One region of the Inquilinus sp. CA228 genome, then DNA from elsewhere that is predicted to be linked to it. Evidence: predicted binding sites of a transcription regulator. Region 1 holds the regulator's gene; the other holds the start of a gene.
What was found. Region 1 encodes HrcA, which represses chaperone genes, less so after heat shock. Its sites were predicted from a motif close to GTTAGCACTCNCCNNNGGNGAGTGCTAAC; they were not measured.
Positions count from the first base shown of each region.

Region 2: a site for HrcA is predicted at 1,991-2,019, ahead of groES (co-chaperone GroES). Genes of this name have one in related genera too.

Region 1 covers NZ_JBQJIK010000088.1:8,481-24,202, forward strand. Annotated here, with positions in the region: gene ACTOWL_RS31945 (ABC transporter ATP-binding protein) at 1-645, shown strand, start outside; gene ACTOWL_RS31950 (LysE family translocator) at 650-1,264, opposite strand; gene ACTOWL_RS31955 (SDR family oxidoreductase) at 1,275-2,096, opposite strand; gene polA (DNA polymerase I) at 2,108-4,882, opposite strand; gene ACTOWL_RS31965 (VOC family protein) at 4,961-5,326, opposite strand; gene ACTOWL_RS31970 (dihydrofolate reductase family protein) at 5,466-6,113, shown strand; gene hemW (radical SAM family heme chaperone HemW) at 6,460-7,614, opposite strand; gene rdgB (RdgB/HAM1 family non-canonical purine NTP pyrophosphatase) at 7,611-8,243, opposite strand; gene ACTOWL_RS31985 (NAD(P)-dependent oxidoreductase) at 8,338-9,201, shown strand; gene ACTOWL_RS31990 (Mpo1 family 2-hydroxy fatty acid dioxygenase) at 9,285-9,803, shown strand; gene ACTOWL_RS31995 (GFA family protein) at 9,791-10,150, opposite strand; gene ACTOWL_RS32000 (hypothetical protein) at 10,212-10,793, opposite strand; gene rph (ribonuclease PH) at 10,878-11,597, opposite strand; gene hrcA (heat-inducible transcriptional repressor HrcA) at 11,712-12,812, shown strand; gene grpE (nucleotide exchange factor GrpE) at 12,827-13,420, shown strand; gene ACTOWL_RS32020 (hypothetical protein) at 13,420-13,548, shown strand; gene ACTOWL_RS32025 (ATP-binding protein) at 13,672-15,108, shown strand; gene ACTOWL_RS32030 (substrate-binding domain-containing protein) at 15,218-15,722, shown strand, end outside.
Region 2 covers NZ_JBQJIK010000023.1:57,099-72,820, reverse strand. Annotated here, with positions in the region: gene groL (chaperonin GroEL) at 1-1,573, opposite strand, end outside; gene groES (co-chaperone GroES) at 1,622-1,933, opposite strand; gene ACTOWL_RS13620 (TRAP transporter large permease) at 2,085-3,365, opposite strand; gene ACTOWL_RS13615 (TRAP transporter small permease) at 3,365-3,889, opposite strand; gene ACTOWL_RS13610 (TRAP transporter substrate-binding protein) at 3,957-4,925, opposite strand; gene ACTOWL_RS13605 (GntR family transcriptional regulator) at 5,040-5,720, shown strand; gene ACTOWL_RS13600 (usg protein) at 5,870-6,133, shown strand; gene ACTOWL_RS13595 (pyridoxal phosphate-dependent aminotransferase) at 6,458-7,651, shown strand; gene ACTOWL_RS13590 (GNAT family N-acetyltransferase) at 7,977-8,756, shown strand; gene ACTOWL_RS13585 (hypothetical protein) at 8,918-9,958, shown strand; gene ACTOWL_RS13580 (LysE family translocator) at 10,065-10,691, shown strand; gene ACTOWL_RS13575 (asparaginase) at 10,688-11,767, opposite strand; gene ACTOWL_RS13570 (RNA methyltransferase) at 11,870-12,397, shown strand; gene ACTOWL_RS13565 (CPBP family intramembrane glutamic endopeptidase) at 12,412-13,266, opposite strand; gene ACTOWL_RS13560 (response regulator) at 13,521-13,877, opposite strand; gene ACTOWL_RS13555 (hypothetical protein) at 13,961-14,458, opposite strand; gene ACTOWL_RS13550 (hypothetical protein) at 14,455-14,952, opposite strand; gene ACTOWL_RS13545 (DUF1223 domain-containing protein) at 15,113-15,722, shown strand, end outside.

The DNA of each region.
Region 1 (15,722 bases):
GACACGATCGGCACGGCGGTGGAGGATCCGCTGCGCGTCGCCGGAATCGGCCGGGCCGAGCGGCGCGACCGCGTCGCCTGGCTGCTCGACCGCGTCGGGCTCGGCCAGGCTCTCGCCGACCGCTACCCGCATGAGCTGTCCGGCGGCCAGCGCCAGCGCGTCGCCATCGCCCGCGCTTTGGCGCCGCGGCCGCTTCTGGTGATCTGCGACGAGCCGGTCTCGGCGCTCGACGTCTCGGTCCGGGCCCAGGTGCTGGACCTGCTGGCGGAACTGGGGGCCGAGCTCGGCCTCGCCTATCTCTTCATCAGCCACGACCTGGCGGTGGTGCGCCACGTCGCCGACCGGGTGGCGGTGATGCATCTCGGCCGCATCGTCGAGAGCGGCCCGACCGGGCGGGTCTGGTCCCAACCCGGCCATCCCTACACGCGGGCGCTTCTGTCGGCCGTGCCGCGGCTGCACCCGGTGCCGGGGGCGCAGCGCATGCTGCTGCAGGGCGACCCGCCCAGCCCGCGCCGGCCGCCCTCCGGCTGCCGCTTCCGCACCCGCTGCCCGCTCGCCTTCGACCGCTGCGCCGTCGAGGACCCGCCGCCCGTCGATCTCGGCGCCGGCCAGCAGGCCGCCTGCCTGATCGCGGAGGCGCCGTGAGCCGCTACTTCGCCCGCGCCAGCGCCAGCCAGACGCCGCCGCCGATCAGGCACACGCCGCTGGTGCGCGACACCAGCCGCACGTGGCGGCGCGACAGCATGGTGCCGGCCCGCCCGGTCAGCAGGGCGTACATGCCGTCGGACAGCGCGGCGACGACCAGGGCGGTGGCGCCCAGCAGCAGCACCTGGCTCGACTGGTCGCCGCCGGGCTGCACGAACTGGGGGATGAAGGCGCCGAAGAACAGCAGCATCTTCGGGTTGCTCAGCGCCACCAGCAGGCCCTGCAGCACGAAGCCGCCGCGCGGCGGGCGCAGGCTGCCGGGCTCGGCCAGCGTGTCCGGCGTGCGCAGCAGCTTCCAGCCGATCCAGACCAGATACGCGGCACCGGCCAGGCGCAGCCAGTCGAACCAGTGGCCCATCGCCTCCACCACCGCAGCCAGGCCGACGATCAGCACGCCGAGCATCAGGACCAGCCCGATCTGCCCGCCGAGGATGTTCAGCAGCCCGGCGCGGGTGCCGTGGGTCAGGCTGTTGGCGACGATCAGAGTCACCGACGGCCCGGGGATGATCGCGACCAGGATGCAGGCGGCGATGTAGGCGAGATAGACCTCGATGGTCATGGGCGGCCTCCTATCCCTTCGGCTTGGCGGCCATCGCCGCCTCGGCGATCGTGCCCATCGAGGCGGCGGCACCGCCCAGCGACCAGCCGCCGTCGACCGGCAGCACCGCGCCGGTGATGAAGGCGGCGAGCGGCGAGGACAGCAGGCGGCAGGCGGCGGCGATGTCCTCGGCCACGCCCATCCGGCCCAGCGGCACGCTGCGCTGGACCAGGGCGCGGGCCTGCGGCGTCGGCGCCAGCCGGGCCATGCCCTCGGTCTCGTCGATCGGGCCGGGGATCACCGAGTTGATGCGGATGCCGTCGCGGCCCCATTCCATCGCCAGCACCCGGGTCAGCATGTCGACGCCGGCCTTGGCGGCGCAGACATGGGCCTGCATCGCCATCGGCGCCGCGGCCTGCGGGGCCGAGATGTTGATCACCGACGCGCCCGGCTTGCGCAGGAAGGGGTGCGCCGCGCGCAGCACGTGGAAGCTGCCCAGCAGGTCGATGTCGACCACCGACTTGAAGCCGTTCGCCGACATGCCCAGCGCCGGGGCGGGGAAGTTCCCCGCCGCGCCGGAGACCAGCACGTCGAAGTCACCATACGCATCGTGCGCGGCCTTCAGCGCGGCCTCGGTGGCGGCGTAGTCGCGCACATCGGCGGCCATGCCCATGGCCTCGGCCCCGGCCTCGCGCAGCCGCGCCACCGCGGCCGCGACCTTCTCGGGGCTGCGGCTCATCACCGCCACCCGGGCGCCGGCCCGGGCGAAGCCCAGCGCGATGCCGAGGTTGATGCCGCTTGTGCCGCCGGCGACGAACACCGCCTTGCCGGCGAAGTCGATGGTCTCGGCCATGCTCCCGCTCCTCAGTGTGCCTCGGCCCAGCTGCGCCCGATGCCGGCCTCGGCGATCAGCGGCACCTCCAGCGTCGCGGCGGACTGCATCACCTGCTGCGCCAGCTCGGCGGTGCGCTGCGCCTCCGCCTCCGGCGCCTCGAACAGCAGCTCGTCATGCACCTGCAGCAGCATCCGGGCCTTCAGGCCTTCCGCCGCCAGGGCGTGCGGCAGCCGGCCCATGGCGCGCTTGATGATGTCGGCCGCGGTGCCCTGGATCGGCGCGTTGATCGCCTGGCGCTCGGCGAAGGCGCGGCGCGCCGGGTTGGGGTCCTTGATCCCCGGCACGTGGCATTTGCGGCCGAACAGGGTCTCGACCCAGCCGCGCTCGCGGGCGATGCGCTTGGTCTCGTCCATCCAGGCCTTCAGCTCCGGCAGCCGGTCGAGATAGGCGCGGATGAAGGCGGTGGCCTCGCCCTGCGGGATGCCCAGCTGCGCCGCCAGGCCGAAGCCGGAGATGCCGTAGATGATGCCGAAATTGATCGCCTTGGCCTTGCGCCGCACATCCGGCGTCATCTCGGCCAGCGGCACGTTGAACACCTGGCTCGCGGTCATGGCGTGGATGTCGGTGCCGCCGAGGAAGGCCTGCTTCAGCAGCGCCACATCGGCGATCTGCGCCACCAGCCGCAGCTCGATCTGGCTGTAGTCGACCGAGATCAGCTTGTGCCCGTCCTCCGCCACGAAGGCATAGCGGATCTTGCGCCCCTCCTCGGTGCGGATCGGGATGTTCTGCAGGTTCGGCTCGTTCGACGACAGCCGGCCGGTGTTGGTCGCGGCCAGCGAGAACGAGGTGTGGACCCGCTGGCTCTTCTCGTTGATCTGGGCCTGCAGCGCGTCGGTGTAGGTGCCCTTCAGCTTGGCCAACTGGCGCCATTCCAGGATCTGGGTGGCGATGCCGTGGCCCTGCGCCGCCAGCATCTCCAGCACGCTCGAATCGGTCGAGTACGCGCCGGTCTTGCTGCTCTTCTTGCCGCCGGCCAGGCCCAGCCGCTCGAACAGCACCTCGCCCAGCTGCTTCGGGCTGCCGACGTTGAACGGCCCCTTTGCGGAGAGATGGATCTCCGCCTCCAGCGCCGCCATGCGCTCGGCGAACTCCATCGACAGCCGGGCCAAAGCGGCGCGGTCGACCTTGATCCCGGCCATCTCCATGTCGGAGATGACGCCGACCAGCGGCCGCTCGATGGTCTCGTAGACCGTCGTCATCCGCTCGCCCACCAGCCGCGGCTTCAGCAGCATGTGCAGCCGCAGGGTGATGTCGGCGTCCTCGGCGGCATAGGCCAGCGCCTTGTCCAGCGGCACCTTGTCGAAGGTGATGGCGGTCTTGCCGGTGCCGCAGACCGCGGAATAGGGGATGGTGCGGTGCTGCAGGTGCAGCTCCGACAGCTCGTCCATGCCGTGGCCATGCGCCCCGCCGTCGAGCACGTAGGAGATCAGCATGGTGTCGTCCCACGGCGTGATCGGCAGGCCGACATCGGGCCGGCCCAGCACATGGGCGTCATACTTGAGGTTATGGCCGATCTTCAGCACCGACGGGTCGACCAGCACCGGCCCCAGGATGCGGCGGATCTCGGCCAGCGGGATCTGCTGCAGCGTCGTGCCGCCGAAGTTCAGCCCGTCGCCGTCCGGCGGCACATGGGCGACCGGGATGTAGCAGGCGCGGCCCGGCGCCGTGGCTAGGGAGATGCCGCACAGCATGGCCGCCTCGGCGTCCAGCGAGTTGGTCTCGGTGTCGATCGCCAGCACCCCGGCCTCGACCGCCGCATCGGCCCAGCGCTGCAGCGCCGCCGCATCCTGCACCAGCTGGTAGTCCTGGGCGATCGCCTCCGGCTTGCCCGGCGCGCTCAGGTCCGGCTCGTCAGCGCCGGTGGTGCCCAGCTTGTCGAAGGCGGCCTCGACCCGGGTGATGGTCGAGCGGAACTCCATCTCCTCCAGGAACCGCACCAGCTTCGACCGGTCCGGCGGCCGCGCCACGATGCCCTCCAGCCCGACCGGCACCGGCGCGTCGGTGCGCAGCGTCACCAGCTGGCGGCTGATCCGCGCCTGCTCGGCGTACTGGATCAGGGATTCGCGCCGTTTCGGCTGCTTGATCTCGCCGGCCCGCGCCAGCAGCGTGTCCAGGTCGCCATATTCGGTGATCAGCTGGGCCGCGGTCTTGATGCCGATGCCGGGCACGCCCGGCACGTTGTCGACGCTGTCGCCGGCCAGGGACTGCACGTCGACCACCTTGTCCGGCAGCACGCCGAACTTCTCCATCACCTCGGCGGCGTCGATCGGCTTGTTCTTGAGCGGGTCCAGCATGGTCACGCCGTCGCCGACCAGCTGCATCATGTCCTTGTCGGAGGAGACGATGACGACGCGGGAGCCTTCCTCCTTCGCCATCCGGGCGTAGGTGGCGATGATGTCGTCGGCCTCGAAGCCATCGACCTCGATGCCTGGCAGGTTGAAGGCCTCGCTGGTGGCGCGGATCAGCGGGAACTGCGGGATCAGCTCCTCCGGCGGGTCGGGCCGCTGCGCCTTGTAGGCCGGGTAGATCTCGTTGCGGAAGCCGCGCTCCGACGCGTCGTAGATCACCGCCAGATGGTCGGCGTCGAGGTCGGCCAGCAGGCGGATCAGCATGTTGGTGAAGCCGTAGACGGCGTTCACCGGCATGCCGTCCGACTTGCGCATCATCATCGGCAGCGCGTGGAAGGCCCGGAAGATGTAGCCCGAGCCGTCGATCAGATAATAGGTCTTCGGCGTGGTCGACATGGGGCGGGCCTCCGGACGGGAACAGAGCGCGACCATGCCGCGCCCAGGGGCGGGTGTCCACCCGGTCGGAGCGTCTGCTCAAGCCGGCTGGAACAGCTCGACCACGTTGCCGGAGGGGTCCTCGCACAGGATCTGCCGGCCGCCGGGGCCGGTGACGATGTCGTTGCGGAACCGGACGCCGCGCCCGCGCAGATCGGCCACCAGGGCCTCCAGATCGTCGACCTGCAGCACGAATCGGTTCCAGCCGCCGGGCTCGGGTTTGCGGCCGTCCGGCATCGGCCGGCTGGCCGAGGCGCCGGGGCCGGCGACCCACAGGGTCAGCCCGTCCCGCTCGAGGATCGCCATGGCCGGCCCGAACTGCTGCTGCAGCCGGAATCCCAGGCTGTCCCTATAGAACGCGACCGCCTGGTCGACGTCGTGGACGATGTACCGGACCGACGCCATGACGCTGCCTCCCAGGTGAGTTCGGCCGAAAGGATAGCTCGCGCGATGGGGCGGGGACAGTACGCGTCAAAACTGATTGCAATACATAACCAGTTGCTATATGAAATCGGAAAGCAACATCATCCGGAGGAACGCCGCCATGTCCAAGCTCGTCGTCCGCGCCTTCTCCATCTCCCTGGACGGCTACGGCGCAGGGCCGGAGCAGAGCCTCGAAAACCCGCTCGGCAAGGGCGGCGAGGCGCTGCATGAATGGTTCATCCCCACCCCGACCTTCCGGGCCATGACCGGGAAGGAAGGCGGGGAGACCGGCCTTGATGAGGACTTCGCCAGCCGCAGCTTCGAGAATGTCGGTGCCTGGATCCTGGGCCGGAACATGTTCGGGCCGGTCCGCGGCCCCTGGCCGGACGACAACTGGAAGGGCTGGTGGGGCGACACCCCGCCCTACCACGTGCCGGTCTTCGTCCTGACCCACCACGCCCGCCCGTCGATCGAGATGAAGGGCGGCACCACCTTCCACTTCGTCACCGACGGCATCGACTCCGCGCTGCGCCAGGCGCGCGAGGCCGCGGGCGGCAAGGATGTGCGGGTCGGCGGCGGCGTCGCCACCGTTCACCAGTATCTGCGCAAGCGCCTGATCGACGATATGCACATCGCCGTGTCGCCCCTTCTGCTGGGCAGCGGAGAGAGCCTGTTCGCCGGAATCGACCTTGCCGCCCTGGGCTATGCCTGCACCGAACAGGCCGGCTCGCCTCGCGCCACCCACTTCACGGTGACGAAGCAGGGCTGAAGCAGGCGAGTCGACGAAGAGATCGTCATCGCGAGCATAGCGAAGCGATCCAGCGGCACCGGCTCATGGATTGCTTCGTCGGCTTCGCCTCCTCGCAGCAATGACGGCTGGGGCTGGGGTACGCACGGGTGTCAGGCAGGATGCGTCGAACTCGCGCATCGTCTGCTTGTCGATCGCGCCGACCCCGTGCAACGCCTCCAGGGTCTCGTGGATGGCCGCGAGGGCATCACTCCGATACTTCTTCGCCATTGCCTTCTATCTCCACGAACTGTCCGGTCTCGACCAATTTGGCCAGATGCCGCTTCCAGAGGCAGAGCTCCAGCCTAGGCTTCATCCTTACATCATATCACCCCAGCAGCGCCGCCAGCACCGCGTCCAGGCGCTGGCGGCCGGCTGGGGTGGCGGTCAGGCGGTCCAAATCCTCGGCCAGGAAGCCGCCGGCGACCAGCCGGTCCAGCCGGCGGCGGTCAATCGCCCGGTCGAAGGGCAGGCCGGATTCGTCGGCGATGCGGGATTTCGGCACGCCCTCGGCGAGGCGCAGCCCCATCATCAGCATCTCGTCGCGCCGGGCCTCGGGCGGCACCGCCTCGCGCCCATGCTCGGCATGGCCGGCAGCCTCGACCCGCTCCAGCCACACCTCCGGCGCCCGGTGGGTGCGGGTGCCCCATTTGCCGTCGTTCAGCGTCAGCCGCCCATGCGCGCCGGGTCCGACGCCGACATAGTCGCCATAGCGCCAATAGGTCAGGTTGTGGCGCGATTCCTCGCCCGGCCGGGCGTGGTTCGAGATCTCGTAGCCGGGCAGGCCGGCGGCGCCCAGCACCTCGGCCGTGGCTTCGTACAGCGCGGCCTGGGTGTCCTCGTCCGGCAGCACCAGCTCGCCGCGGGAATACAGGGTGTGGAAGCGGGTGCCCTGCTCGATCGTCAGCTGATAGGCCGAGATGTGGCCGACGGCGTGGTCCAGCGCCCGGCGCAGCTCCGCCGTCCAGCCGGCCACGGTCTGGCCCGGCCGGGCGTAGATCAGGTCGAAGGAGAAGCGGTCGAAATGCCGGGCGGCCAGGCCGACGGCGGCCAGCGCCTCCTCGGCCGAATGGTTGCGGCCGAGGAAGCGCAGCGACGCCTCGTCCAGCGCCTGGACGCCGAGCGACACCCGGTTCACCCCGGCGGCGCGGAAGCCGGCGAAGAGATGCGATTCGACCGAGGTCGGGTTTGCCTCCAGCGTGATCTCGATGTCGGGCGCCAGGCCCCAGCGCTCGGCCGCGCGGTCGATCACCGCAGCCACCGTGGCCGGCTGCATCAGCGACGGGGTGCCGCCGCCGAAGAAGATCGAGGTCAGGGTCCGGCCCGGCGTCAGGTCGGCGAAATGGTCCAGCTCGGCCAGCAACGCCCGGCGCCAGCGCTCATGCTCGACCTGCTCGCGGACATGCGAGTTGAAGTCGCAATACGGGCATTTCGACCGGCAGAACGGCCAATGGACATAGAGCGCGAAGCCCGGGGCGGTCATCCGCCCTCGAAGCAGCGCGCCACCAGCTTGGCGAAGGCGTCGGCGCGGTGGCTTATGGCGTGCTTTTCGGCCGAGTCCATCTCGCCAAAGGTCCGGTCGTGGCCGTCCGGCACGAAGATCGGGTCGTAGCCGAAGCCCTTGGTCCCGCGGGCGGGCCAGACCAGCTGGCCGCGGATCTCGCCCTCGACCGTCTCGCAATGGCCGTCCGGCCAGCACAGCGACAGGGCGCAGACGAAGCGGGCGCTGCGGTCCGGGATGTCGCCCAGCTTCAGCCGCACCTGCTCCATGGCATGGGCGAAGTCGCGGCCGCTTCCATCCGGCGTCTCGGCCCAGCGGGCGGAATAGATGCCGGGATCGCCGCCGAGGCCGGAGACGGAAACGCCGCTGTCGTCGGCCAGCGACGGCAGGCCGGTGGCCGCGGCGACGAAGCGGGCCTTCAGCTCGGCATTGGCGATGTAGCTGTCGCCGGTCTCCTCCGGCTCCGGCACGCCATGCTCGGCGGCCGAGGTCAGGCGCGGCACGCGGCCCTGCAGCAGGGCGGCGATCTCGGGGATCTTGCCCTTGTTGTGGCTGGCGATGACCAGGTGGTCGCCGGCGAGGCGGCGGGCGAGGGAGGCGGCGTTCGTCATGATGGGCATCAGATACGCGCGCCGGAGGCTGGAATCAAAGGCGGCGGTTGGTGCACTGTGTCGTCTCCAACGCATGGCGGTAGGGGCGAGGACGATGAAGGTCGCATTCCTGGGCATGGGCGTCATGGGCGCGCCGATGGCGGGGCATCTGGTCAAGGCGGGGCACGAGGTCACCGTGTTCAACCGCACCGCGGCAAAGGCCGAAGCTTGGGCGGAGCGTCATGGCGGCCAGTGGGCGCCGACCCCGGCCGAGGCGGCGAAGGACGCCGCCATCGTGTTCATGTGCGTCGGCAACGACGACGACATCCGCTCCGTGGTCCAGGGGCCGGACGGAGCCTTCGCCGGCATGTCCGGCAGCGCCATTCTGGTCGACCACACGACGGCCTCGGCCGACATCGCCCGCGAGCTGGAGGCGGAGGCCGACAAGCTCGGCTTCGGCTTCATCGACGCGCCGGTCTCCGGTGGCCAGGCCGGGGCCGAGAACGGCGTGCTGACGGTGATGTGCGGCGGGCGCGAGCCGGTCTTCGCCGTGGCCAAGCCGGTGATCGACGGCTACGCCCGGGCCTGCACCCTGATAGGCCCGGCCGGCGCCGGCCAGCTGACCAAGATGGTCAACCAGATCTGCATCGCCGGGCTGGTCCAGGCCCTGGCCGAGGGGCTGAACTTCGCCCAGAAGGCCGGGCTCGACGGCAATCTGGTGCTCGACGTCATCTCCAAGGGCGCGGCGCAGAGCTGGCAGATGGAGAATCGCGGCCGCACCATGCTGCAGAACAAGTTCGACTTCGGCTTCGCCATCGACTGGATGCGCAAGGACCTCGGCATCTGCTTCCAGGAAGCCAGGCACAACGGCGCCCGGCTGCCGGTGACGGCGCTGGTCGACCAGTTCTACTCGGCGGTCCAGGCCAAGGCCGGCGGCCGGGTCGACACCTCGAGCCTGCTGCTGGCGCTGCAGGATTGAGGCCTTCCTGTCATCGCGAGGTGACAGATTTTTGACGTGCTCCTCCCGCGCTGGGTTTATTCTCCTGGCGGGGAGGATCGCGCATGGCTTCGGATCTGTTCGATCGCCAGATGGCGATGTACACCAGCTTCCACCGCGACGGCCGCAACCGGCTGACCCATTTCTTCGGCATCCCGGCGATCATCCTGGCGGTCTTGGTGGCCCTCGCCACCGTGCCGCTCGGCAGCATCGGCGGCTGGCCGGCGACGCTGGCCGATCTCGTCGGCCTGCTGGTCTGGCTGTTGTGGATCGCGCTCGATCTCGGGCTCGGCCTGGCCATGGCGGTGGTGGTGATCCCGGGGCTGATCATCGCCCATGCCGTGGTCGGCGGCGGTTCGAACTGGGGCACCTGGATCGTCGCCGGCATCCTGTTCGTCGGCGGCTGGGTGCTGCAGCTGGTCGGCCACGCCTATGAGGGCAAGCGGCCGGCCTTCCTGTCGAACCTGTTCCAGCTGCTGATCGGCCCGATGTTCCTGATGGCCGAGACCGCCTTCGCCCTCGGCCTGCGCCCCGGCCTGAAGCACCGGGTCGAAGCCGCGGCCGCCGCCTATCAGTCGAGATAGGTCCAGCTGTCGGCCCCGTCGAAGCGGCGCACCGGCACGGCCTCGATCTCGGCCGGGTCGATCAGCCGGGCGTTGATGGCGACCCGCGCCGGATCCCCGGCCGCCAGACCCTCCCAATGGGTGACGCAGCCGCAGGTCGGGCAGTGGTGGATCGCTAGGCTGCGGTCGCCCTGGACATAGGGCACGGTGGTGCCGGCGCCTGCCACGATGGTCAGCTGGTCGCGGGCGTAATAGGCCCACAGCGTGCCGAGGCGGCGGCAGATCGAGCAGTTGCAGGAGGTCAGCCGCTGCGGCCGCTCCGCGACCAGCAGCCGGACGGCGCCGCAATGGCAGGAGGCTTCGATCATGAGGACCTCGCGGGGTTGGCTCGGATGCCGGGATGATCCGCCCGCGGCGCCTGGACCGCAACTAAGGCCCGACCACGCCCGGCAGCTCGGCGCCGATGGCGCAGGAGTCCAGGCCCTGGATGCCCTGCCAGAGATTGCCGGCGGCGATGCTCAGAACCTCCTCCGGCACCGGCTTGCCGCCGCGGATCGCAGTGAAGCGCAGCGTCGCCTCCTCGGCATCGAGCGTCTCCTGCAGCGCCGGCGTCTCCTCCAGCGTGAAGCGCCAGGTCGGCAGGCCCGGCGACACGACCGGGATCACCACGGCGCGGCCGCCCAACTGCAACTCGGCCGTGCCCTCGGTCTCGAATCGCTCGCCCGCTTGAGCCAAGCCGGGGGCAGAGACGGTGATCTCGATCCGGCCCTGCCCGTCGCGACGCACCCATTCGGTCTGGCCGGGCTGCCGGTCCACGCGCAGGAAGCAGACATTGCCCGGCAGCCGGTACAGCACCGGGCCGCCGCCTTCGGGTGCGTAGTCGATCAGCTTCTCGGCCTGGGGCAGGGCGGTGAAGGCCCGGACGCCATCCGCCACCCCGCCGCCGACCTGCGGCAGACCCGGAATCAGGACCGTGGCGAGCGCGGTGAGCAGTGCCAGGAGGCCGAGCATCAACCCTCTCCCGCATGGTGGGGCCGCAGGATTTCACGGCCCCGGCCGCGGCTCAAGCGCCGCACCGCCGCATCCCGGAGGGCCTCAACCCTCGCCCAGCGCCGCCTTCTGGATCGCCGCCAGCTCGGCCGTGCCCGTCTCGGCCAGCGCCAGCAGCGCCTCGAACTCGGCCCGGCTGAACGGGGTCTGCTCCGCCGTCGCCTGCACCTCGACCAGCCCGCCCTTGCCGGTGATGACGAAGTTGGCGTCGGCCTGGGCGCTCGAATCCTCGGCGTAGTCGAGGTCCAGCACCGCCTGGCCCTGGTGCAGGCCGCAGGAGATGGCGGCGACGCTGTCGGTCAGCGGCAGCGCCTTGAGCTTGCGGATCTGCACCAGGTGGCGCAGCGCCAGCACCAGGGCGACATAGCCGCCGGTGATCGCGGCGGTGCGGGTGCCGCCATCGGCCTGCAGCACGTCGCAATCGACCTTGATCTGGATCTCGCCCAGCGCCTTCAGGTCGGTGACGGCGCGCAGCGACCGGCCGATCAGGCGCTGGATCTCCTGGGTCCGCCCGGTCTGCTTGCCGCGCGCGGCCTCGCGGTCGGTGCGCTGGTCGGTGGCGCGCGGCAGCATGCCGTATTCCGCCGTGACCCAGCCCTTGCCGCCGTTCTTCAGCCAGGACGGCACCCGGTCGTCGACCGAGGCGGTGCACAGCACATGGGTGTCGCCGAACTTCACCAGGCACGAGCCCTCGGCGTATTTGTTGACGTCGGTCTCGAGGCGGATGGCGCGCAGGGCGTCGATGGCGCGTCCGGACGGTCGCATGGGGTCGCTTTCTGTTCTCGGCGAGGGTCGCGCACGCTATCCTCGCAGATCCTGCCCGTAAAGCCCGGCACGTTGATTCGGGTCGAACGGCCCCTACATAGCGTGGCGACGGCCATGAGCATGCTGAACGAACTCTCGACCCGATCCGGCGGCCAGGCGTTCCGGGACCTCGACGAGCGCTCGCGGGAGATCTTCCGCCAGATCGTCGACGCCTATGTCCAGTCCGGCGAGCCGGTGGGCAGCCGCACCCTGTCGCGCCGGCTCGGCATGTCGCTGTCGCCGGCGACGATCCGCAACGTCATGGCGGATCTCGAGGATGCCGGCCTGCTCTACGCGCCGCACACCTCGGCCGGGCGGCTGCCGACCGATGCCGGCCTGCGCCTGTTCGTGCACGGGCTGATGCAGCTCGGCGATGTCGGCGAGAGCGAGCGGGCCTCGATCGAGGCGATGTGCGCCCAGGCCGGGCGCGGCGTGTCCGAGATGCTGGAGGAGGCGACCTCGGCCCTGTCCGGCCTCTCCGCCTGCGCCGGGCTGGTGCTGGCGCCGAAGACCGACCGGCCGCTGAAGCATATCGAGTTCGTCAACCTGTCGCCGGGCCGCGCCCTGGTGGTGCTGGTCACCGAGGACGGCATGGTCGAGAACCGCGTGCTCGAGGTGCCGCTGGGCCTGCCGGCCTCGACCTTCGTCCACGTCACCAACTACCTCAACGCCCGCATCGTCGGCCGCACCATGGGCGAGGCCCGGGCCGAGGTGCTGGACGAGATCGAGACCCAGAAGAGCCAGCTCGACAGCCTCGCGGCCAAGGTGGTCTCGGCCGGCCTCGCCACCTGGAGCGGCGGCGGGGGCGGCACGCTGATCGTCAAGGGTCAGTCCCGCCTGCTCAACGACGTCACGGCGCTGGAGGATCTGGAGCGCATCCGCAACCTGTTCCAGGCGCTGGAGACCAAGGAGGCGATGCTCAAGATGCTCGACGCGGCCAATGCCGCCGAGGGCGTGCAGATCTTCATCGGCGCTGAGAACGGGCTGTTCAGCCACACCGGCTGCTCGATGATCATCGCCCCGTACAAGGGCGGCGACCAGCGCGTGGTCGGCGCCGTCGGCGTGATCGGGCCGACCCGGCTGAACTATGCGCGCATCATCCCGATGGTCGACTACACCGCGAAGATGATAGGCCGTCTCCTCAGAACCAACGAGACCACGAACCAGGTAGCATGATGCACAACAAGACGATGTCCGCCGAGCCCCGCCCCGAGGCGATGGAGCCGGAGACCGGGGCCGCCGGGCCCGAGGTCGAGGGTGTCGCCGAATCCGAGACCGCTGGGATCACTGACGATGCGGCGCTGGCCGGGGCGCTCGAGCGCATCGCGGAGCTCGAGGCCGAGACCGGCAAGCTGAAGGACCAGGCGCTGCGCGCTTTGGCCGAGACCGAGAACATCCGCCGCCGGTCGGAGCGCGAGCGCGAGGACACGGCGAAATACGCCATCAGCAGCTTCGCCAAGTCGCTGCTGGACGCCGCCGACAACCTGCGCCGCGCCATCGACGCGGTGCCGGCCGGGGCGGTCGAGGCGGATGCGGCGCTGAAGACCCTGGTCGACGGCGTCGCCGCCACCGAGCGCCAGCTGCTGGCCGCCTTCGAGCGCCACGGCGTGACCCGGATCGAGCCGGTCGGCGAGACCTTCGACCCGAACTTCCACCAGGCCATGTTCGAGCTGCCGGGCACCGGCAAGCCGGCCGGCACCATCGTCCAGGTGATCCAGCCCGGCTATGTGCTGCAGGGCCGGCTGCTGCGCCCGGCCATGGTCGGCGTGGCCCGGGGCGAATGATGCGGCGCCTCGGCCTTGTCGCGGTGCTGCTGGCGGTGGCGGTCGGCGCCGCCGCCTGCGAGCGGTCGGAGAAGCCGGCCCGCGGCCCCTATATGGGCGTCGGCGCCGGCGTGTCCGTCCCCTCCTGACGCATGGCGGCACCGGCTGCCATGCCACAGCTGGCGACACGAAACCGTCATCGAGCATGAGTAGCGTCGCCGCGTCCCGCGTGATCGCGGTATTCTGGGGCTCGGTGTTCGAGGCGCGTGCGCATGTCCGGTCCGATCTATCGCCACCTGTTCGGCATCGGGGTGATCGCCGCCCTGGTGATCGCGCTGCTGCTGCTGTCGGCCGGCGCTGACGGGATCGGCGTCTGGCTGGCGGCGGCCGGGGTGGCGGCGGTGGTCGGCGTCGCCGGCATCTTCGCCTGGCGCCTGCTGCGCGACCTCGACCTGCTGCGCCGCCACATCGAGGCCTCGACCGCCGAGGCGCCGGAGCGGCCGCCACGGCCCTCGACCGAGATCGGCCAGATCCTGTTCCTGCACCTGCAGCGGCTGCAGCGCCACGCCCGCGGCCGCGAGCGCAGCCTGGCGGTCGAGCTGCAGACCGCGTCGGAGATCCTGGAGGCGCAGGAGGACCCGATCCTGGTCCTGGCCGGCGACCGCAGCGTGCTGCGCGCCAACGGCGCCGCCGAGCGGCTGTTCGGCGACCGGCTGCTGGGCCGCGACATGGCCGAGGCGATCCGCCATCCGGAGATCGTGGCCGCGGTCGACGCCGTCCTCGCCGGCGGCCCGATGCTGACCGTGCAACTGAACCTGCCGGTGCCGATCGAGCGCGAATTCGAGGTCCGGATCCAGCGCTTCGAGCGGCGCGGCGATGCCGGGGAGCGGGAGACGGGCGACCGGCCCGAGCCGGCGCTGCTGGTCACCTTCTACGACCTCACCGCCACCAAGCGGGTCGAGCAGATGCGGGCCGATTTCGTCGCCAATGCCAGCCACGAGCTGCGCACGCCGCTGTCCAGCCTGATGGGCTTCATCGAAACGCTGCGCGGGCCGGCGCGGGACGATGCGGCGGCGCGGGAACGCTTCCTCGGCATCATGCAGCAGCAGGCCGAGCGGATGTCGCGGCTGGTCAACGACCTTCTGTCGCTGTCGCGGATCGAGTTGGACGAGCATGTGCCGCCGACCGGGCGGGTCGCGGTCGGCCCGCTGCTGCAGTCGGTGGCCGATGCGCTCGAGCTCAAGGCCCAGCGCAAGGCGCAGCGACTCGAGCTCGACCTGGCGCCCGACCTGCCCGAGGTGGTCGGGGATTCGGACCAGCTGTACCAGGTGTTCCAGAACCTGGTGTCGAACGCGATCAACTACGGCCGGCAGGACAGCATCGTCGGCATCTCCGCCCGGACCTCGGGGGCGGCGCGGGGCGCCGGGCTCGTCGTCAGCGTCCGGGATCAGGGCGAGGGCATCGCCCGCGAGCACCTGCCGCGGCTGACCGAGCGCTTCTACCGGGTCGACCCGGCGCGCAGCCGCGCCGTCGGCGGCACCGGCCTCGGCCTGGCCATCGTCAAGCACATCGTCAGCCGCCATCGTGGCCGGCTGGAGATCGATAGCGAGGTCGGTCGCGGCAGCGTTTTCACCGTGCATCTGCCCGCCGCCCCAGGCGGCAAGCCGGTCGGCCGGGCCCTTCACAAAACTGTAACCGAATTGTCGTAAAAGCGTCGGTGGCGGCGACTATAGCCTGCACCCTGAAACGGCTTCGGCTGTTCGATCGCAGGCCTTCCGCCTTGCGGTTCATGCCATTCTGCGTGGAAAGGCTTCCCACATGAAAAAGACACTCGCCCTGGCCGTCCTCGCCCTGGCGGCCACCGCCGGCGTGGCCCAGGCGCGCGACCAGATCCAGGTTGCCGGTTCCTCGACCGTCCTGCCCTTCGCCAACGTCGTGGCCGAGGCCTTCGGCCAGGCCTTCTCCGGCAAGTTCAAGGCGCCGATCGTCGAGTCGGGCGGCACCGGCGGCGGCCTGAAGTCGTTCTGCACGGGCGTGGGCGAGACCACCATCGACATCGCCAACGCCTCGCGGGCGATCAACAAGGCCGAGTTCGAATCCTGCGTCAAGGCCGGTGTCAAGGACATCATCCAGGTCAAGATCGGCTATGACGGCATCGTCTTCGCCTCGATCGCCAGCGGTCCGAAGTTCACGCTGACCACCGCCCAGCTGTGGAAGGCGATCGCTGCCAAGGTGGTGGTCGACGGCAAGGTCGTCGACAACCCGTACAAGAGCTGGAAGGAGGTCGATGCGAGCCTTCCTGACCAGGCGATCCTGACCTTCG
Region 2 (15,722 bases), on a different contig from region 1:
GCTCGGCCACCATCGCCTCGGTGGTGATCAGCAGGCTGGCCACCGACGCGGCGTTCTGCAGCGCGGCGCGGACGACCTTGGTCGGGTCGATGACGCCGGCCTTGATCAGGTCGCCATACTCGCTGGTCTGGGCGTTGTAGCCCCAGTTCTTGTCGTTCTTGTCCTGCAGCTTGCCGACAACGATCGAGGCGTCGCCGCCCGCGTTGGTGACGATCTGACGGACCGGCGCCTGCAGCGCGCGACGGACGATGTCGATGCCGACCCGCTCGTCGTCGTTGTCATGCTTGACCTTCTCCAGCGCCTTGGAGGCGTAGAGCAGGGCCACGCCGCCGCCCGGAACCACACCTTCCTCGACCGCGGCGCGGGTCGCATGCATCGCGTCGTCGACGCGATCCTTGCGCTCCTTCACCTCGATCTCGGTGGCGCCGCCGACGCGGATCACCGCGACGCCGCCCGCCAGCTTGGCCAGACGCTCCTGCAGCTTCTCGCGGTCGTAGTCCGAGGAAGTCTCCTCGACCTGCGCCCGGATCTGGTTGCAGCGGCCCTCGATGTCCTTCTTGGCGCCGGCGCCGTCGACGATCGTGGTCTCTTCCTTGGCGATCAGGACCTTCTTGGCCCGGCCCAGCATCTCGAGCGTGACGCTCTCGAGCTTGATGCCGAGATCCTCGGAGATCACCTGGCCGCCGGTCAGGATGGCCATGTCCTCGAGCATCGCCTTGCGGCGATCGCCGAAGCCCGGGGCCTTGACCGCCGCGACCTTCAGGCCGCCGCGCAGCTTGTTGACCACCAGGGTGGCCAGGGCCTCGCCCTCGACGTCCTCGGCGATGATCAGCAGCGGCTTGCCCGACTGCACCACCGCCTCGAGCACCGGCAGCATGGCCTGCAGGTTCGACAGCTTCTTCTCATGCAGGAGGATGTACGGAGCCTCGAGGTCCGCGATCATCTTCTCGGCATTGGTGATGAAGTACGGCGACAGGTAGCCGCGGTCGAACTGCATGCCCTCGACGACTTCGAGCTCGGTGTCGAGGCTCTTGGCCTCTTCCACCGTGATCACGCCCTCGTTGCCGACGCGCTCCATGGCCTTGGCGATCATCTCGCCGATGTCGCGCTCGCCATTGGCGGAGATGGTGCCGACCTGCGCCACTTCGGCGTTGGTCTTGATCGCCTTGGAGCGGGTCTTGAGGTCGGCGACGACGGCCTCGACCGCCTTGTCGATGCCGCGCTTCAGGTCCATCGGGTTCAGGCCGGCGGCGACGGCCTTGACGCCCTCGCGGACGATCGACTGGGCCAGCACGGTCGCCGTGGTGGTGCCGTCACCGGCCAGGTCGTTGGTCTTCGACGCGACCTCGCGCACCATCTGCGCGCCCATGTTCTCGAACTTGTCGGCGAGCTCGATCTCCTTGGCGACGGTGACGCCGTCCTTGGTGATCCGCGGCGCGCCGAACGACTTGTCGAGCACGACGTTGCGGCCCTTCGGGCCCAGGGTGACCTTGACCGCATCGGCCAGGATGTCGACGCCGCGCAGCATGCGGGAGCGGGCGTCGAGCGAGAACTTAACGTCCTTCGCAGCCATATATTTATTCCTTGTCTATCGGGATTCCGGTGAAGGCGACGGGGCGGATCAGGCCGCCTTGGCCGACTTCTTCACGGTGATGATGCCGAGGATGTCGCTCTCCTTCATGATCAGGAGATCCTGACCGTCGAGCTTGACCTCGGTGCCGGACCACTTGCCGAACAGAATGCGGTCACCGGCCTTGACGTCCAGCGGCTGCAGCTTGCCGGCTTCGTCGCGGATGCCGGCGCCGACCGAGATGACCTCGCCCTCCTGGGGCTTTTCCTTGGCGGTGTCCGGGATGATGATCCCGCCAGCGGTCTTCTCGTTCTGCTCGATGCGACGCACCAGCACTCGGTCGTGCAGGGGACGGAATTGCATCGTGTTCTCCCACTCTCTCGTTCAGAGATTTGCGTTCAGGGCCTGCCCCGGCCGGTCGTTAGCACTCTCGGCCGGTGAGTGCTACGCATTTAAGGGGATGGCTGGAACCGGTCAAGGCCCGTGCGCAGATTCTCTCAACGAAAGGCTTCCTTCAGCGAAAGACCGCGGGCAGCCACAGCGAGAGCGCGGGAATGTAGGTCACGGCCAGCAGCACCGCGATCGAGGCGCCGAAGAACGGCCAGATCGTGCGCATCGCCTCGCGGATCGTGATCTTGCCGACGGCGCAGCTGACGAACAGCACCGAGCCGACCGGCGGCGTGTTCAGGCCGATGCCGGCGTTGAGGATCAGGATCACGCCGAAATGGACCGGGTCGATGCCGAAGGCCTTGACCACCGGCAGCAGCACCGGGGTGCAGATGATGATCATCGGCGCCATGTCCATGAAGGTACCGAGGATCAGCAGCGCGACATTGATCAGCAGCAGCACCGTCAGCGGATCGCTGGAGATGGCGTTGATCGCCGCGACCGTCGCGGTCTGCACCTGCAAGAGCGCCATCAGCCAGCCGAAGGCGCCGGCCGTGCCGATCACCAGCAGCACCATGGCGGTGGTGCGCACCGCCCCCTGCACCGCCTCGACGAAGCCGTGCCAGTCGAGCTCGCGATAGACCAGCAGCGCCACCAGGAAGGCGTAGATCACCGCGATGCAGGAGCTTTCGGTCGCGGTGAAGACGCCGGAGCGGACGCCGCCGAAGATGATGCCGATCAGGAGGATGCCGGGCAGCGCCAGGACCAGGTAGCGGCCGACGGCGCGCAGGCCCGGGAACGGATCGGCGGGATAGCCGCGCCGGCGGGCGACGACATAGGCGGCGACCATCAGCGCGGCCGCCAGCAGGATGCCGGGGATGATGCCGGCGGTGAACAGGTCGGCGATCGAGACGTTGCCGCCCGCCGCGATCGAATAGAGGATCATGTTGTTGGACGGCGGGATCAGCAGCGCGATGATCGCGGAGTTGGCGGTGACGTTGACGGCGTAGTCCCGGGCGTAACCCCGCGCGGCCATCTGCGGGATCATCAGCCCGCCGATCGCCGAGGCGTCGGCCACCGCCGAGCCGGAGATGCCGCCGAACAGGGTCGAGGCGACGACGTTGACCTGGCCCAGCCCCCCGCGCATGTGGCCGACCAGGCTGGCGGCGAAGCGGATCAGCCGCGCCGCGATGCCGCCGCGGATCATCAGGTCGCCGGCGAAGATGAAGAACGGGATCGCCATCATGGCGAAGGCGTTCATGCCGGAATTGATCTGCTGGAACACCACCACCGGCGGCAGGCCCATATAGAGCACCGTCGCCAGCGAGGAGATGCCGAGGCAGAAGGCGATCGGCATGCCCATGAACATCAGCAGCGTGAAGCCGCCGAACAGCACCCACAGCTCCATCACGCCAGCTCCTGCACGCCTTCGACCGCCGCCTCGTGCTCGACGCCGGCAATCTGTTCGAACAACCGCTCGGCGGCGAACAGCGCGATCAGCGCGCCGCCGATGATCAACGGGATGAAGTCGAAGCCGCCCGGCAGGTCGAGCACCGGGATGGTCGCGGTCCAGGTGCCGATCGCCAGCTCGACCGAATACCAGACCATGGCGACGCCGAAGCCGAGGATCAGCAGCAGGTTGACCGCCTCCAGCACCCGGTTGAGCCCCGCCGGCAGCACCTGCTGCAGGAAATCGAGCCCGAGATGGAAGCTCTCGCGCACCCCGACCGCGGCGCCGAGCAGGATGAACCAGCCCATCAGCTGCAGCGTCACCGGCTCGGCCCAGCTCGGCGTGTCGTTCAGCACATAGCGGGCGAAGACCTGCCAGCCCACGGTGACGGTCATCGCCAGCATGCCGAAACCGGCCAGCCACAGGGCGCCGGTGGACAGGACGCCGAGGGTCCGGCGGGTCAGAGCCAGGACGGAAGCCATTCCGGCCGATCTCCCATAAAAAACGGGCCGGCCCCACGCATCGCAGGGCCGGCCGGGTGGTGCAGCCTCACTGGACCGCGCGGATGCGCTCCACCAGCGACTTCATCGCGTCGCTGGTGACGAACTTGTCGTAGACCGGCCCCATCGCGGCCGAGAAGGAGGCCTTGTCGACGGTGATGATCTCGGCGCCGCCGGCCCGCACCTTCTCCTCCGACTGCTTTTCGCGCGCGGTCCACAGCTCGCGCATCTTGACCACCGATTCCTTGGCCGCCTGGCGCAGCGTCGCCTGGTCGTCGGGCGACAGCTTGTCCCAGGCGATCTTCGAGATCACCAGCACCTCGGGCGTCAGCGAGTGCTCGGTCAGGGTGTAGTGCTTCGCCACCTCGAAATGGCGCGAGGATTCGTAAGAGGGCCAGTTGTTCTCGGCGCCGTCGACGACGCCGGTCTCCAGCGCCGAATAGACCTCGCCGAAGGACATCGGCGTCGGGTTGGCGCCGAAGGCCTGCATCATCGCGATCCACAGGTCGGACTGCTGGACCCGCAGCTTCAGCCCCTTCATGTCCTCGATCGACCGGATCGCGGTCTTGGTGGTGTAGAAGGACCGCGCGCCGGAATCGTAGAAGGCGAGGCCGATCAGCCCGTGCGGCTCGAACGCGTTCAGGATCTCATCGCCGATCGGGCCGTCGACGACCTTGTGCATGTGGTCGACCGAGCGGAACAGGAAGGGCAGGCCCAGCACCTGCGTCTCCGGCACCAGGTTGTTGAACGGCGCCGTGTTCACCCGGTTCATGTCGATCACGCCGAACCGGGTCTGCTCGATCGTGTCCTTCTCGGCGCCGAGCTGGGCGTTGTTGAAGACCTGGATCTTGATCCGGCCGCCGGTGCGCTGCTCCATCAGCTCGCCGAGATACTTGACGGCGTCGACCGTCGGATAGCCGTCGGGATGGATGTCGGCCGAGCGCAGCGTCTGCGCCGAAGCCGGAAGGGCGGCCAGCGACAGCGCCGCCCCCAGGACCAATGCCGCAATGGATTTCACGGAACGCCTCCCCCTTTTGCTCGGCCTGGTATGATCAGGCCGCCGTCTGGTATGGTAAGAATGAGCCTAGTATGGTACTTGACCTGATGCAATATCCCTTGCGAGCTTGACCGCATGGCGCCACTCGATCTGCTCGACCCGACCACCAGCATCGCCCGGCTGATCGAGCTGGAGATCCGCAAGGCCATCGTCACCCTGGCCATGAAGCCCGGTGCGCCGCTGTCGGAGCAGGAGATCGCGCTGCGCTACGGCGTGTCGCGGCAGCCGGTGCGCGAGGCCTTCATCGCCCTCGCCCGCTCCGGCCTGGTCGAGATTCTGCCGCGGCGCGGCACCTTCGTGGTCAAGATCTCGGTCGAACGCATGCTGGAGGCGCGCTTCGTCCGCGAATCGCTGGAGACCGCGGTGGTGCGGCGCGCCTGCGAGCGGTTCGACGCCCGGGTGCGCACCCGCATCGACTTCCATCTCGAGGCCCAGGAGCTGGCGGCGGCCGACGGCGAGCACTATGAGTTCCAGCGCGCCGACGAGGCCTTTCACGCGGCGATCGCCGAGGGCGCCGGCTGCCCGTCGGCCTGGACCGTGATCGAGGATCTGAAGGCGCATATGGACCGCGTCTGCCACCTGACGCTGCCCTTGGCCTCGTCCCTGCCGGGGCTGATCGAGCAGCACCGCACCATCCTGGCGGCGATCGACCGGCGCGACCCGGACGGCGCCGAGGCGGCGCTGCGGGCGCATCTGTCGGAGATCCTGCGGGCCCTGCCGACGGTGCAGCGGGAGCACCGCGACCTGTTCGCGTGAGCGGAAGGTCTGGCAGCACTCCTGCCAGAGCGCTGCTAACACATTGATTTTACTAGATATACCCTTGTGCAGATCGGAAATCCACATCACATTTCCTTCATGGACCGGACGCGCGAGGCCGGCCATGCGGAAAGGGATGGGCGAAGGGAATGACCGATCTGGAACGTCAGCTGCAGGGCTACCGCCTGACCACGGCGGAGATCCTCTACCACCTGCCCGACCATCCGGGGCTGCTGCAGAGCTTCGTGTGGCAGAAGCTGGACCTGGCACCGCGCTTCCCTGAGCTGCAGCGCTTCCTGGACTTCTGGAGCCACAGCATCGAGGGCAGGCTGCATTCGGTCCGGGTCGCCTCGACCAGTGTGGTCAAGCCGGCCGATCTGCGGAACTGCGCCGCCGAATTCCGGCTGCACTGAGATCGGGATCAGAGGCAGGCCGGCGGCGGGACCATTAAATGCCCCGCCGCCGCCCGTGACCTGGAGGGGGGATCCGGTCACGGGGTCCTGCATCACACGGCTGCGGCGGGGAGGGACTCCGCCGGGCCGCCGAGGCCCGCCGCTGTCGGGCGACCGAAGCCGCTCGCGAACCAACGCCGTTGGGGCCTCACCCTTTCTAACAATGCGGTCTCCGATCGGTTCCCGGAGAAACGCATCGGCCGCGCGACGCCCATGCGCCGGCCGCGGATGACGCCCGCCGCCCCGGCTTGCTACCCTCTGCCGCAAAGTCAGGGAGAGGTCAGCGTGGACGGACATATGGCGGCGGGTCTTCTGGGCGGCATCCGACCCGACATCGCACGGCTGCCGGAAAGCGGCATCGTCGAGGTGGTCAATGCCGGGCGCGGCAAGCCCGACCTGATCCCGCTGTGGGTCGGCGAGGGCGACCAGCCGACGCCGTCCTTCATCGCCGAGGCGGCGAACCGCGCCCTGCTCGAAGGCCAGACCTTCTACACCTGGCAGCGCGGCATCCCGCCGCTGCGCGAGGCCCTGGCCGGCTATGTCGGCCGGATCGCCGGGGCCACGGTGCCGCCGGGCCGGATCTACGTCACCATCGGCGGCATGCAGGCGATCATGATGACCATGCAGGCGCTGGTCGGGCCGGGCGACGAGGTGGTCCTGCCCGCCCCGGTCTGGCCGAACATCTTCAGCGCCGTCAAGATCGCCGGCGGCCGCACCGTGCCGGTGCCGATCGGGGTCGAGAACGGCCATTGGCGGCTGGACCTGGACCGGCTGTTCGCCGCCTGCGGGCCGCGCACCCGCGCCCTGTTCCTGAACAGCCCGGGCAACCCGACCGGCTGGACGCTGACGGCCGAGGAGCAGAAGGCGATCCTCGACTTCTGCCGCGCCCGCGGCATCTGGATCGTCGCCGACGAGGTCTATGCCCGCTTCGTCTACGCCCCGCTAAACGAAATGGGCCCGGTGGCGCCGTCCTTCCTGTCGATCGCCGCGCCGGAGGACCGGCTGGTGGTGGTCAACACCTTCTCCAAGAACTGGGCGATGACCGGCTGGCGCATCGGCTGGGTGGTGGCGTCGGAGGAGCTGGGGCAGGTCTATGAGAACCTGCAGCAGTTCAACACCTCGGGCGTGCCGACCTTCCTGCAGCACGGCGCGGTCGCCGCCATCGAGCAGGGCGAGACCTTCATCCAGAGCCAGGTCGACCGCTGCCGCACCGCGCGCGACCTGGTGATCGGCCGGCTGTCCGAATCGCCGCGGGTGCGGCTGACCCGCCCGGACGGCGCCTTCTACCTGTTCTTCCGGGTCGAGGGCGAGCCGGACAGCCGGGCCCTGGCGCTGCGCCTGCTGCACGAGACCAATGTCGGCCTCGCCCCCGGCTCGGCCTTCGGGCCCGGCGGCGAAGGCCATCTGCGGCTGTGCTTCGCCGGCTCGGTCGAGCGGCTGCAGACCGCGATGGACCGCCTGCTGCCCGCACTGTCGTGAGCCACGGCATTCACACGTTTCGTCCGCATACTCGTTGGCCACTGTTCGTTGCCTCTCCCGCTTGCGGGAGAGGTCGGAGACGCGAAGCGGCTCCGGGTGAGGGCTTGCCGGCCGCGATCCCGGGATCATCGCGTCAGGATTGGGCGGATCATGCACTCGCTCGCGGCGATGCTGCACTTTCGGCGAGGCTGCTATCCCCTCACCCGGACATCCTTCGGATGTCCGACCTCTCCCGCAAGCGGGAGAGGCAATGGTCTCACAAACCCGCCGCCGGTCTCGCCGATCGACTTGTGAATGTCGTCGCTGTCGTGGCCGGGGGGAGGCCGTGAACCGGGCGCTGCTGCAGCGCCTGGTCCCCAACACCCTCACGGCTGCGACCGAGGGCCGGCAGCGCGCCGATGTCGGCCCCTTCGCGCTGTTCGTCTCCAGCGCCAGCGACGATCCGATCCAGAGCTTCGCTGTGCCGGTCGCCCCGGCGCCGGACTGGCGGCCGGCGGTGATCGAGCTGCAGCGGGCCTTCGAGGCCGCCGGCCGGCGCTTCCGCATCGAGTTCTTCCGCGAGTTGCATCCCGCCTTGTCCCCGACGCTCTACGCCATGGGCTATGAGCGCGAGATGGAGGCGCCGCTGATGATCCTGCATCGCGACGCCTATCGGCCCGCCCCGGACGGCCCGGTGCGGCTGCTGGCGGCGGAGGACGAAGCGGCGCTCGACGGGCTGATGCTGGTCCAGCACGAGGCCTTCGACCAGCCGCTGGACGCCGCCGGCGAGGCGGATTTCCGCGCCCGGCTGCGCCAGGGCCTGGCCCGCGGCAGCCGGCGGGCCGCCCTCGCCCGGCTCGACGGCGCCCCGGCCGCCAGCGGGCTGCTGCTGATCGGCGGCGACACGGCGGAGCTGGCGGCGGTGGGCACCCGGCCGGCCTTCCGCCGCCGCGGCCTGGCCCAGGCGGTGTGCCGCCGGCTGCTCGATGCCTATTTCGCCGGCGGCGACCTGGCCTGGCTGTCCGCCGCGGCGGGGGCGGAGCCGCTCTACGCCAAGCTCGGGTTCCGCCCGGTCGGCACCCAGCTGAACTTCGGCTCCGCCGGAACCGGCAGCCACTCCAAATAGATTTCCAGCCCGACGTCCATATTCCGAAAATAGCTGAAAGATCTCGGCGACGCATTCGTCACCGAACCTTCATAGGAACGTCTCGCGAAGACTGCTACGAGCATCCTGATTTCGCCGCTTCGCTCGGCGAAACCCATCGGAAACCGACATTGGGGGACAGGATGAATCGTGCAGGGAAGCGGCGCGCGCTGCGCGCCCTCGGTCTGGTCTCGGCCCTGGTTCTCGCCGCGGTCGCCACCGAGAACCGGGCCTGGGCCTGGGGCCACACCGGCCATGTCGAGATCGGCGCCGTGGTCGCGGACAGCCTGCCCTGGCAGATCAAGGCCATGCTGGACTGGCGGTCGGCGGATTCGGCCATCGCCGAATGGAACGCTGAGCTCGACGTCTCCAAGGGCGCCGGCCAGACCCACGACTTCGAGCGGGACCCGGGCCACTACATCGACATCGACGATGCCGGCAAGGTGCTGGGCGGCGTCGACTTCAATGCCATGCCGGTGTCGCGCCGCGACTACGACACCGCGCTGCGCGCCGGCGGCCAGACCCAGTACGGCGCCGGGTACCTGTATTACAGCCTGATCGATGGCTGGCAGCAGATCCGCATGGATTTCGCCTGGATGCGGGCGCTGACCGTGGGCCTGCGCATCGCCTCGAACCGCGCCGACCGCGAGTTCTTCCAGGAGCAGTTGCAGCTGCGGCGCCAGTTGCTGCTGCGCGACATCGGCGTCTGGGGCCACTACGTGGCCGACGGCAGCCAGCCGATGCATGTCTCGGTGCATTTCAACGGCTGGGGCAACTATCCGAACCCGAACAACTACACCAACGCCCCGATCCACGCGCCGTTCGAGGGCAGCTTCGTCAAGAGCTTCGTCGGCGAGCGGGCGATCCGCGCCGCCCTGCCGCGCTATCGCGACTGCGGCTGCCAGATCGAGCAGCGCGTGCACGACTACCTGCTGACCACGCTGGGCACGGTCGAGCGGGCCTATCAACTGGCGCCTTCGACCAACAACTACACCACCCCGACCCCGGCGGCGGTCGGCTTCGTCACCCAGCGCGTCGCGGCCGGGGCGGCCGAGATGCGCGACATGGTGATCGACGCCTGGAAATCCAGCGGCGACTGGACCGTCGGCTATCCGGCGATCAAGGTCTCGGACATCGAATCCGGCAAGGTGAAGGTGACCCGCGACTCGTTCTGGCACGATTGAGGGGCTGGCACGACTGAAGCATGGGTCCAGCGGCGCGGTCGCCGCGCCGCTGGACAAATCTTTGGCGCCATGGATTGCTGGCCGCCTGTAAAGAGGAGCCGCCGCCATGTCGCTCGACCTGTGGTTCGCCTTCCTGCTCGCCGCCTTCGTCGTCCTGATCATCCCCGGCCCGACCGTCACCCTGGTGCTGTCCTATGCGCTCGGCCGCGGCCGGTCGCATGCCTGGTGGATCGTCGCCGGCGTGGCGCTCGGCGACCTGACGGCGATGACCCTGTCGATGCTGGGGCTGGGCGCCCTGCTGGCGGCCTCGGCCGGCGCCTTCACCGTGCTGAAATGGATCGGCGCCGCCTATCTGGTCTATCTCGGCGTCAAGCTGTGGCGCGCCGCGCCGAAAGCGGACGGCCTGGTGGCGCCGGACGCCGGGCGCTCGCCCCGCGCGATGCTGCTGCACGCTTTCGCCGTGACTGCGCTGAACCCGAAGAGCCTCGTCTTCTTCGTCGCCTTCCTGCCGCAGTTCGTGCATCCGGAGGCGCCGCTGCTGCCGCAGATGGCGGTGCTGGAGGGCACCTTCGTCACCCTCGCCGCGCTGAACGCCGCGGCCTATGCCTGGATCGGCGCCCGGCTGCGCGACACCATCGGCAAGCCCTCGGTGCTGCGCCTGATCAACCGGACCGGCGCCGGCGTGCTGGTCGCCGCCGGCTTCGCCACCGCCGCCTGGAACCGGGCGAACTAGCCGGCCAAGCCGTCGGCGCCGCGCACCGCGCCGACGGTCACGCCGCGGCGGGTCTTGATCTCGGGCGCCAGCCAGCGGCCGGCGATCTCCGGGTCGGCGTCGTCCAGCGCGCCGATCCGCTTCAGGATCGCGGCCATGGCGACATTCGCCGCCCGCTCCGCCCCGTCCTCGATCTTCAGCGCGACGCCGAGCCCGTATTCCGGCAGGGCGGCGCAGAACACGCCCTCGGCCCCGACCTTGGTCATCACCCGGCCGCGGCAGGCCTGCATGATCTCGGTGTCGAAGCGGCCGGTGCCGGCCACCAGGAAGGGCTGCGCCGCCCAGGCCTTGCGGATCCGCAGCACCGCGTCGCGGCGCTGCTCCGGCAGGTCGGCGGGATCGGCGATCCGGGCCATGGCGAAGGCCAGGCCTTCCAGCGGGACGGCGATGGTCGGGATCGAGCAGCCGTCGGCCGCCCAGGCCGCATCGCCGAGGCCGCAGCCGGTCATCTGCTCGAGCACGCCGAGGATGCGCTGCTGCACTGGGTGGTCGTAGCGGATGTAGCCCTTGGTCTTCTCGCCGAGATGGACCGAGGTGGTCAGGAAGCCGGTGTGCTTGCCGGAGCAGTTGTTGTGCAGGGCCGAGGGGTGCTCGTGGCGGCACACCAGGGCATGGGCCGAGCCCTCATGGAACGGCAGATGGGTGCCGCATTCCAGGTCGGATTCGGACAGGCCGATCTTCACCAGCCACGCCGCCACCCGCTCGACATGGCCGGGCTCGCCGCCATGCGAGGCGCAGGCCAGGGCCAGCTCCTCGTCGCCCAGGCCGAAGGCGTCGGCGGCGCCACTCTCGACCAGCGGGATCGCCTGCAGCGACTTGATCGCCGAGCGGGCATAGACCGGCCGGCCGATATCGCCCCAATGGCCGTGCATCCCGCCGCTGCGGTCGACGATCAGGGCGCTGCCGCGATGGCGGCTCTCCACCACCGAGCCGCGGGTGACCTCGACCAGGATCGGCCCGCCGCCGCCGGCGAGGTCGGCGGTGCCGGCGGCATGGCTGTGGTCGTGGCCATGATCGTGATGCTGGTGGTCGGTCATGATCGTCTCGGCGGGATGGCGGCAAGGGCCGTTCTGGCCCGCACCTTGCCCTCGTGACTGCCTCGGGGCAAGGTCGGGGCCGGACGACACGGACGGGATCGGATGAAAGGCTATTTCGCGATCGGCTGCGAGGGCATCAGCAAGCCGATGAATATCGGCGCCCTGCTGCGCACCGGCCATGCCTTCGGCGCAGCCTTCTGCTTCACCGTGGCGCCGGTGGCCGAGACGGTCGATTTCGGGTGGAGCGACACATCGAGCGCCGCCGGCACCGTGCCGCTCTACACCTATCCCGACGTCGCCTCCCTGACCCTGCCGCAGGGCTGCGCGCTGGTCGGGATCGAGCTGATGGCCGAGTCGGTCGCCCTGCCGAGCTTCCGCCACCCGCGCCGGGCGGTCTATGTGCTGGGGTCGGAGCGCGGCGGCCTGTCGCCGGAGATGGTGGCGCGCTGCGACCACATCGTGCAGATCCCGACCCGCTTCTCGCTGAACCTGTCCCTGGCCGGGGCGCTGGTGATGTATGACCGGCTGGTCTCGCTCGGCCGCTTCGCGCCGCGGCCGCTCATGCCCGGCGGCCCGACCGAGGAGCTGCCGCCGCATGTCCATGGCGGCCCGATCGTGGGAGACGACTGAGGCGGGGCGGACCGTCAGCCGCCCGCATCGGCGAGCGGTCGGATGCGGACGGCCATCCGCAGCGGCGATCGTGGATGCAGCAGCAGCAAGAGGGTCACGGCCATCGCCACGATGCTGAGCAGAATGCTGACGACGATCTCGTGGAGGCTCCAGGCCCGCGCCGACAGCGGCTCGCCAACGAACAGGCTGAGATCGGCATACCGGCCCTCCGACGAAACAAGCAGCATGGCCACCAGGTTGTTGCCGAAGTGCAGCCCCATCGATGCGCCGAGATTCCCGGTCGTACAGACCAGCAGCGTCGCACCGAGGGCGAAGATGGTGATCGACCCCAGGATGATGGCGTTCGCCCCACCGGTCGCGGCGGGATCCCAATGCAGCAGCGCGAAGATGATGGTCGGCAGCCCGGCCCATACCAGGGGGCTGCGGAACCTGGCCGCCAGGGTCTGCATCACATAGCCCCGGAATACCAGCTCCTCCGCCGAGGTCTGGGCCAGGATCAAGGCCACGAACGGCAGCGACGCCAGCAGCCATGTGCCGATCTCGACATCTCTGCGCGGCGGCGCCGGGTCGAAGAACGACATCGCCCATCCGCCGAGAACACTGACGATCAGGACCGCAGCCGTGGCCTTGGCGAAATCGTCCCACGCCACGCGACGCTCGGCCCCGAGCACGCTCGGGATCGTGCGCCGATGCAGCAGACGCACGATCAGCCAGATGCATCCCCAGCCGGTGGCGACCGCCGCCAGTTGCACCGCGGCCCCGGACGGCGAGACCACGAACTGCTGGATGATATCCCCGATCTGGGCTTCGGTCGGCCTCGGCACGCGATTGTGCAGCCCCAGCCCGATGACGATGCCGACGGCGAGCATGACCAGCAGGATGACGGCCGGAGCGAGGATGAGGGCGAGGCCGACGCCGAGACAGACCCGCCAGAGGGACAGTCGCCCGGTGCGGGCCTGCTCGACATAGGCCCGGAAGGCGTCGCCTGAGAAAGACGTCATGAAAACACGGCGGCAGTCGGAGAATGCAGCGAAGCGTAGCTGGCCGGCACGGCGCCGTCCAGCCGCGGCGCCTCCCTCTCAGCCGGGGGCATCGCCGAAGGCTTCGATTGCGCGCCCGGGGATTATCCGCCGGTCGCCAGCAGCGACCGCACGGTCGAGGCCAGGGCGGCGGCGGCGTAGGGCTTGCGCAGGGTGGGCAGGTCGGCCGGCACCCCGTCCTCGACGCCGTAGCCGGTGGTGAACAGCACCTTGAGCGCCGGCCGCTCGCGCCGCACCTGGACGGCCAGCTCGGCGCCCGACATGCCCGGCAGGCCGACATCGGTGATCATCAGGTCGAACTCGCTGCCGTCGAGCAGGCGCAGCGCCTCAGGCCCGTCCGCTGCCTCGGCGACGTCGAAGCCGTCATCGACCAGGGCCTCCACGGCGAGGAGACGCACCAGCACGTCGTCCTCGACCAGCAACACACGTCCGCCACGCATCGGATGATTGTTCGCTTCCTGCAATCCCGGCCTGATTCATGGCGGCAAACCGGGCTGGGGGCAACCCTCCTTGACCGGGCTCGTCAGTGGATCGTGGTTCCGGCCGGGACCGTGCGGGCAGCGGCCTCCGGCGGCGGCACCTGGCCGGCGACCGGCGGCAGCGCGATACCGCCGTCCTGCAGGGCGTCGGCGACAGCGGCGAAGATCGGCCCGCACAGCCGGGTGGCGGCCGGCGTCAGGATGGCACGGGCCAGGAACGGCACCCACAGCGTCTCGCCCTGCTGGTGCAGCGCCACGACGTCGAGCAGCAGCCGCTCATCCTCCGTCACCTGGCGGCAGCGCGGGCAGTTCACCTGGATGGTGCGGCCGGCGCCGTTGGCGATGAAGCCCATCAGGTCGTCCACCGCCTCGGCCGCCGCCGGTGCACCCTCGTTGCGGAAGGCGGTGCGCAGGTTGGCGAGCACGGGGATGCCGTGGCGATGGCCGGCGACCCAGGCGCGGATCGCCCACAGCACCAGCGTCTCGGCCCGGGTCAGCGGCGGTGCGCCGGCATCGTCGCAGTCATGCGCCTCGTCGCTCATGGCAGCGCCGCCCGGACCAGGCCGAAGGAGGGGAGATTGGCCGGTATCCGCAGCGGCCGCGGCGGCGCGGCCGGCCGCTGCAGCGTCACCCCGGCCTCGGCCAGGAGGCCGCCGAGCTCGGCGCACAGGCCGGCGGCGGCGCGACAGGCGGCCGGCGACAGCATGCCGCGCAGCATCAGCGTGCCCGACACGCCGGACTGTCCGATCGCGACCAGGTCCAGGATCCGGCGCTCGTCCTCGGTGACGGTGAAGGCGCAGGGCACGCCGATCTGCACCCGCCGCTCGGCGCCGAAGCCGATGATGCGGGTCAGCAGGCCGACCCGCTCCGCCGCCGCCTCGGCACCGACCTTGCGGAAGGCCAGCAGCACCGGATGGTCGGTCGGCGCCCCGGTCTTCAGCCCGACGACGCTGAGCCGCAACGCCCACAGCACCAGCTGCTCGGCGAAAGGCAGGGCACGGCGGTCGCTCGGCTCGGTGATCTGGTCCTCGTCCATTCTGGACTCTCCGTGTGAACGGTCGGCCTATTTGAGAACGATTATCAATCGCGAATCAAGCCCTCTCGTGTTTCCGGCCCCCGTGTTTCCGGATATCCGGCCGTAACCCGGCGCCGGAGCGGGTCGAACCGGGAACAGGTTTCCGTCTCAGGGACAGGACATGACCCGACCGCTTCTCGCCGGCCTGCTCGCCCTGGCCGCGCTGTCCGCTGCCCCTGCCGTCGCCGCCGAGCGGCTGGTGGTGGTGGAGCTGTTCACCTCCCAGGGCTGCTCCTCCTGCCCGCCCGCCGACGCGCTGCTGGCGACGCTGGCCGACCGGCCGGAGGTGCTGCCGCTGGCCTTCCATGTCGACTACTGGAACCGGCTGGGCTGGGTGGACCCGTTCTCGAGCGCCTGGGCCACGGCGCGGCAGAGCGCCTATGCCACGCTGATGGGGTCGAGCCAGATCTACACGCCGCAGGCGGTGGTCGATGGCGGCCGCGACGTCGTCGGCTCCGACCGCGCGGCGCTGGACTCGGCGATCGCCGAGGCCCGCTCCGACCCGTCGGTGCCGCTGACGCTGACCGCGTCGGATGCGGCGCTGCAGGTGGCGGTGGACCCCGCCGCCCCGGCGGATGCGGTGCTGTGGCTGGTCGGCTTCGACGACCGGCACGAGACACCGGTGCGGCGGGGCGAGAATGCCGGCCACACCCTGGTCAACCGCAACGTCGTGCGCAGCCTGACCCGGCTGGACGGCTGGTCGCCCGGCGGCACCATCGCCGCGGCCCGGC